2 regions of the Streptomyces sp. NPDC006314 genome follow, and region 1 is predicted to be linked to the other one. Evidence: riboswitches for the same ligand, from Rfam matches in the RefSeq annotation. Region 1 holds a riboswitch; the other holds the start of a gene.
What was found. Region 1 has a riboswitch for S-adenosylmethionine ahead of thrC (threonine synthase). Riboswitches for the same ligand answer to the same signal wherever they lie in the genome.
Positions count from the first base shown of each region.

Region 2: it holds a riboswitch for S-adenosylmethionine, as region 1 does, so the genes downstream of both, ABZ079_RS19455 (aminotransferase class V-fold PLP-dependent enzyme) here and thrC (threonine synthase) in region 1, are expected to answer to the same signal.

Region 1 is NZ_JBEXRL010000021.1:18,355-21,750, reverse strand. Features, by position in the region: gene ABZ079_RS29935 (MoaD/ThiS family protein) at 1-138, opposite strand, end outside; gene thrC (threonine synthase) at 257-1,540, opposite strand; SAM riboswitch class I at 1,558-1,713, opposite strand; gene ABZ079_RS29925 (glucosyl-3-phosphoglycerate synthase) at 1,886-2,830, shown strand; gene ABZ079_RS29920 (trehalose-6-phosphate synthase) at 2,922-3,396, shown strand, end outside.
Region 2 is NZ_JBEXRL010000009.1:326,015-329,410, forward strand. Features, by position in the region: gene ABZ079_RS19445 (rhomboid family intramembrane serine protease) at 1-65, shown strand, start outside; gene ABZ079_RS19450 (Lrp/AsnC ligand binding domain-containing protein) at 62-343, shown strand; gene ABZ079_RS19455 (aminotransferase class V-fold PLP-dependent enzyme) at 585-1,958, opposite strand; SAM riboswitch class IV at 2,141-2,257, opposite strand; gene trpD (anthranilate phosphoribosyltransferase) at 2,399-3,396, opposite strand, start outside.

The DNA of each region.
Region 1 (3,396 bases):
CACCCGGGCGGCGATCCCCGTGTGGTTCTTCTCCAGGTCCTCGATGACCTCGGCGAGGGTCCCGCCCTCGGCGGTGACCTCGGCCTGGCCGCCGGTGTAGGTGCGCAGGATGGTCGGGATGCGGACAGTGACGCTCATGTATGACCTCCGGTCAGCTCATCGCCCTCAGGGGCGCGGGGCTGTGTCGATATGCGGCTCCGCCGCGGGGCGCGCCCAGCCCCCACCGGCCCGCAGACGGAATCGATGGGCCGAAGCCCTAGGCGAGTCCCGCCTCACGGAACGACTCAAGGGTGGGGCGGATCGTCGCGGAGAGCCCCGTGCCGGCCACCGCGTCGAGGGTCTTGAGGCCGTCGCCGGTGTTGAGGACGACCGTGGTCTTCGCCGGGTCCAGCACCCCGTCCTTGAGCAGCTTGCGGGTGACGCCGACCGTCACACCGCCCGCCGTCTCCGCGAAGATGCCCTCCGTGCGGGCCAGCAGCTTGATCGCGTCGACGACTTCCTCGTCCGTGACGTCCTCCACCGCACCGCCGGTGCGGCGCGCGATGTCGAGGACGTAGGGGCCGTCGGCCGGGTTGCCGATGGCGAGGGACTTGGCGATGGTGTTCGGCTTCTGCGGGCGGACCACGTCGTGCCCGGCCTTGTAGGCGGTCGACACCGGCGAGCAGCCCTCGGCCTGCGCACCGAAGATCTTGTACGGCTTGTCCTCGACGAGACCGAGCTTGATCAGCTCCTGCAGCCCCTTGTCGATCTTCGTGAGCTGGGAGCCGGAGGCGATCGGGACCACGATCTGGTCCGGGAGCCGCCAGCCGAGCTGCTCACAGATCTCGTACGCCAGGGTCTTGGAGCCCTCCGCGTAGTACGGCCGCAGATTGACGTTGACGAAGCCCCAGCCCTCGCCGGCCGGGTCGCCGATCAGCTCGGAGCAGAAGCGGTTCACGTCGTCGTAGTTGCCCTCGATGCCGACGAGTTCGCCGCCGTAGACCGCGGCCATGACGACCTTGCCCTGCTCCAGGTCGTGCGGGATGAACACGCAGGAACGAAGGCCAGCCCGGGCGGCGGCGGCGCCCACGGCGCCGGCGAGGTTGCCGGTGGAGGAGCAGGAGAGCGTCGTGAAGCCGAAGGCGCGGGCGGCCTCCAGGGCCTGGGCGACGACACGGTCCTTGAAGGAGTGCGTCGGGTTGCCGGAGTCGTCCTTCACGTACAGGCCGCCGGTGACGCCCAGCTCGCCGGCCAGGTTGTCGGCCTTGACGAGCTTGGTCCAGCCCGGGTTCAGGTTCGGCTTGTCGGCCACGTCGGCGGGGACGGGCAGCAGGGGCGCGTAACGCCAGATGTTCGCGGGGCCCGCCTCGATGCGCGCACGCAGCTCTTCCGCGTCGTAGGCGGAGAAGTCGTAGGCGATCTCCAGCGGACCGAAGCACTCCTCGCACGCGAAAACCGGGCCGAGCGGGACGCGGTGACCGCACTCGCGACAGCTCAGGGCCGCGGCGGGACCGAGGTCGACGGCGGGACTGCTGGTGCTTGCAACTGTCTGCACAGCCATGGAGGCGAGGCCCTTTCTCCTCATCTTCCTCACGACGCATCTCGCCGTGAGACGGATTTGGCACCTTCCCTAGCCGGGAGCCTCGCGGAGACGATCAAGCTGATCTACGAGAACCGACTGGAGGGTTGCCGGGGCTTCATCGGGCCGTGTCCCTCTGCCCCTCTGGATGAGCTGTATGTGGTTGTAGACGCTCGTGACCCCCGACATGCGATGGTCACCGGCGTTGTTCAAGACTGTAACCGAAGGCCATGACAGTTGAGATAGTCGTCCGAACCGCGAGATGGATCACAGGTACGCCGCACGGCGTCACCGCGCGTGATCACGAACAGTGAGGAGCCGCAGACCGTGCTGGAAGAAGTCGAGCGCTGGCTGGCCACCCGCTCCTGGTCCGTGACCGATCGCCCTCTCCACCGGATCCTGGCCGCCAAGCAGCGTACGGGGCAGACGATCAGCGTCGTGCTGCCCGCGCTCAACGAGGAGGAGACGGTCGGCGACATCGTCGCGGTCATCCGTCACGACCTCGTGGAGCAGGTCCCGCTCGTCGACGAGATCGTCGTCGTCGACTCCGGCTCCACCGACCGCACCTCCGAGGTCGCCGCCGCCGCGGGCGCCCGGGTCGTCCACCGTGATGCCATCCTCCCCCGCATCCCCGCCGTCCCCGGCAAGGGCGAGGTGCTCTGGCGCTCGCTGCTCATCACCAGCGGGGACATCCTCTGTTTCATCGACGCCGACCTGAAGGACTTCTCCTCCGAGTTCGTCTCCGGGATCGTCGGCCCGCTGCTCACCGAACCCGAGGTGGACCTGGTCAAAGGCATGTACGACCGGCCGCTCGGCGGCGCGGCGGGCCAGGGCGGCCGGGTCACCGAGCTGATGGCCCGGCCGCTGCTGAACATGCACTGGCCACAGCTGGCCGGTTTCGTGCAGCCGCTGGGCGGTGAGTACGCGGCCCGCCGCTCCCTGCTGGAACAGCTGCCGTTCCCCGTCGGCTACGGCGTGGAACTGGGCATGCTGGTGGACGCCCTGCACCTGGCGGGACTCGACGCGCTGGCCCAGGTGGACGTCGGGGTGCGCAAGCACCGGCACCAGGACGGCCAGGCGCTCGGCCGGATGGCGGCGGCGATCTACCGCACGGCGCAGCTGCGGCTGGCCCGCGGGCATCTGGTCAGGCCGTCGTTGACCCAGTTCGAGCGGGGCGAGAAAGGGTTCGAGCCGCGCACCCACTCGGTGGACGCCGAGGAGCGGCCGCCGATGGCGGAGATAGCCGAGTACGCGGCACGCCGGGTGGCGTGAACGTGTGAACGCGGAAGAACGGCCGTATACAGCCCCCTTCCGGGGTGGACCGTACGTTTGAGCGTTTCCGGGCCGGGCTAGGTTGAGGCGTATGGCTTCCACGCACGGCGCTGAGGTGCTGGTCGCGTCCAATCGCGGCCCGGTTTCGTACACGGTGGACGAGGACGGTTCGCTGCTCGCCAGACGCGGCGGCGGCGGGCTGGTCTCGGGGCTGTCGGCCATCGGGCCGGACGCCAACGCGGTGTGGGTGTGCGCCGCGCTCGGCGACGGCGACCGGGCGGCCGTACGGCGCGCGGACGGCGGACTGCTGCCGGCCGAGGAGACCGGCGGGCAGCGGGTGCGGATGCTCGACATCGACGCGACCGTGCACGCCGACGCGTACAACGGCATCGCCAACTCGGTGCTCTGGTTCGTCCACCACATGCTGTACCAGACCCCGCTGGAGCCGGTCTTCGACGCGGAGTTCCGCCGGCAGTGGGCCGCGTACGAGGCCTACAACCGGGCGTTCGCCGAGGCGCTGGCCGAGGAGGCGGCCGAGGGCGCGGCGGTGCTGATCCAGGACTACC
Region 2 (3,396 bases), on a different contig from region 1:
GAGACGGGAGGGCTAGAGTGAAGTCCGCACCGGCCCCGGCGTCCGAGGGAGAGAACCAGCCGTGATCACCGCGATCGTCCTCATCAAGACCAGCGTGGACCGGATCCCCGAGATCGCGGAGCAGATCGCCGCGCTGGAGAGCGTCAGCGAGGTCTTCTCGGTCACCGGCACCTACGACCTGATCGCCATGGTCCGGGTACGGCAGCACGAGGACCTGGCCGAGGTCATCCCCGGCCGGATCAGCAGGATCCCGGGCGTGCAGGGCACCGACACGCACGTCGCGTTCCGCACCTACTCCCAGCACGACCTCGAGGCCGCGTTCGCGATCGGCCTCGACAACTAGGCACGCACCGTACCCGGCCGCTCACGTCCACCGCGGCGATGCCGGCCGGCTGCCCGGTGCCCGGGGCCGGCCGGGTCGTTGCGGTCCACCCGGTGCTGCCGCCGGAGGCGTAGCGGCGCGGCGCATCCCTGGTCGCCGAGGGCGCGGGTCGTCGCCTGCCGGCCCCGGCCACGCGGCGGAGCCGCACATCGGCACAGCCCCGCACGCACCCCCGAGGGCGTTGCGCCTCGGACCGGCCGTGTCACACCGCCGGGACGCAGCGGCCGTCCTCGGTGCGGTAGGTCCACTTCGCGCCCTCGGCCACCAGCTCCCTGACCGCCGTGACGAACCGCTCCACGTGCTCGTCCGGCGTGCCCGCGCCGAAGCTCACGCGGATGGCGTTGAGGGACTTCTCGCCCGGAGCCGCCTCGGGGGCACCGCACTCGCCCTGGGTCTGCGGGTCGCTGCCCAGCAGCGTGCGGACCAGCGGGTGGGCGCAGAAGAGGCCGTCGCGGACGCCGATGCCGTACTCGGCGGAGAGGGCGGCGGCGAAGTGGGAGCTGTTCCAGCCCTCGACGACGAAGGAGAGGACACCGACGCGCGGGGCGTCGTCGCCGAAGAGGGAGAGGATCCGGACCTCGGGGACCTCGGCCAGGCCCTCGCGGACGGTGCGGATGAGGTGCTGCTCGCGGGCGACGAGCGTGTCCCAGCCGGCCTCGGCGAGGGCCTTGCAGGCCGACGCGATGGAGTAGGCGCCGATGACGTTCGGGGAGCCGGCCTCGTGGCGGGCGGCGCTCTCGTGCCACTCCACGTCCACTCCCCCGTCTGCGCGCCGGGTGACCTTGCGGCTGGCGCCGCCGCCCGCGAGGTACGGCTCGGCCGCCCGCAGCCAGTCGGCGCGGCCGGCCAGGACACCGGAGCCGAACGGGGCGTACAGCTTGTGCCCGGAGAAGGCGACCCAGTCGACGTCCAGGTCACGGATGTCCACCGGGTGGTGCGGGGCGAGCTGGGCGGCGTCGAGGACGATCCGGGCGCCGTGCGCGTGGGCCGCGGCGGCCAGCTCCCGCACCGGCCACAGCTCGCCGGTGACATTGGAGGCGCCGGTGACGCAGACCAGGGCCGGGCCGCGGGGGTCGCGGCCGGCGAGGGCCAGCTCCAGGGTCTCGACGGCCTGCCGCGGGGTGCGCGGAGCGTTGAGGTAGGTGACCTTCGCGTCCTGCCAGGGCAGCAGGGACGCGTGGTGCTCGGTCTCGAAGACGAAGACGTGGCAGTCGGCCGGGAGGGTGCGGGCCAGGAGGTTGAGGGAGTCCGTGGTCGACCGGGTGAAGATCACCTGGTCGTCCTCCCGGCAGCCGAGGAAGCCGGCGACCGTCTTGCGGGCGTTCTCGAACAGGTCGGTGGAGAGCTGGGAGAGATAGCCGGCGCCGCGGTGGACGCTGCCGTAGTACGGGGCGTAGGCGGCGACGTCGTCCCAGACGCGCTGGAGGGCGGGGGCGCTGGCCGCGTAGTCGAGCGCGGCGTAGCTGACTTCGCCGCCCGTCACGAGCGGGACGGTGACATCCCGGCCCAGAACGGGCAGCGCCCCCGGAATGTCGTGGCAGACGGTCTGGGCGGCGGCAGCGGTGGATACGGACATGGGTGAACTCCCGTGCAAGCAGGTGGAACTCACCGCACGAGCGGACAGGGCTCGAGCGCGGATGAGGTGAAAAGGGGGATGCGGAGGCGGGGCTCTGCGGCCCTATCGCATTCGCTTGCTCACGGAAGGCTCCCTCGACGACCAGGACCCCTGGCCCCGCGCTCGGTCAGAAGCGCGCGAGGGGTCCGCGCTTGCCGCAGACCTCGCTGCCTGCGACCTGGTCTTCACCCGGGGCACCCCGCCACGGACGGAGGGTTGCCGGACAGTCGGCCGGGGCCTCATGACTGTCACTCATGACCTGATCAGGAAACTAGCCGAGCTGATCGCCGGCGCGCAACTCCTGTCCGGATCCCGGGACGCAAGGCCTGGGATCCGCCGCGCCGGCGATCAGTCACGACGGCGGAATCCGGTGGTGCCGAACCCGCGGTGACCTCTGTCGGCTAACGATTGCTCGACGCCACCCACCGCTCCAGCGTGCGCTTCGCCGCGCCCGAGTCGATCGACTCCCGCGCCATGGCCATACCGGCGCGCAGCTGGTCGGCAAGTGGTGCGTCCGTCGGCCGGAGAGCGACGAGCGCGGCCGCCGAGTTCAGCAGTACCGCGTCCCGCACCGGACCCCGCTCGCCGTCCAGCAGGCGGCGGGCGACCTCCGCGTTGTAGGCCGCGTCGGCGCCGCGCAGGGCGTCGACGGGGACGAGGTCGATACCCACGTCCCGCGGGTCGAAGGTCTCCTCCTCGACCTTGCCGTCGCGGACCACCCACACCCGGGAGGTGGCGGTGACGGTCAGCTCGTCCAGACCGTCGTCACCCCGGAAGACCAGCGCGGAGTTGCCGCGCTCGGCGAGGACACCGGCCACGATCGGCGCCATGCGCGGATCGGCCACCCCGACCGCCTGGGCGCGCACCTTGGCCGGGTTGGTCAGCGGACCGAGCACGTTGAAGGTCGTCCGGATCCCCAACTGGCCGCGCGCCGCGGCGACATGACGCAGGGACGGGTGGAACTTCACCGCGAAGCAGATGGTGATGCCGGCCTCCTCGGCGACCTCGGCGACCCGCCGCGGGGTCAGGGTGAGGTTGATGCCGAGCTGCTCCAGGACGTCGGAGGACCCGGAGGCCGAGGACGCGGCGCGGTTGCCGTGCTTGACGACCTTCGCGCCGGTGCCCGCCACGACGATCGAGGACATCGTGGAGATGTTCACCGTCCTGGCACCGTCGCCGCCGGTGCCGACGATGTCGACCGCCGGGCCGGGCACCTCGATCACATTGGCGTGCTCGTACATGGTCCGGACGAGTCCGGAGATCTCCTCGACCGTCTCGCCCTTGGCCCGCAGCGCCACCATGAAGCCGGCGATCTGGGCATCGGTCGCCTCGCCGCGCATGATCAGGTCCATCGCCCACGCGGTCTCGTCGGCGGACAGATCACGGCCGTCCAGCAGGC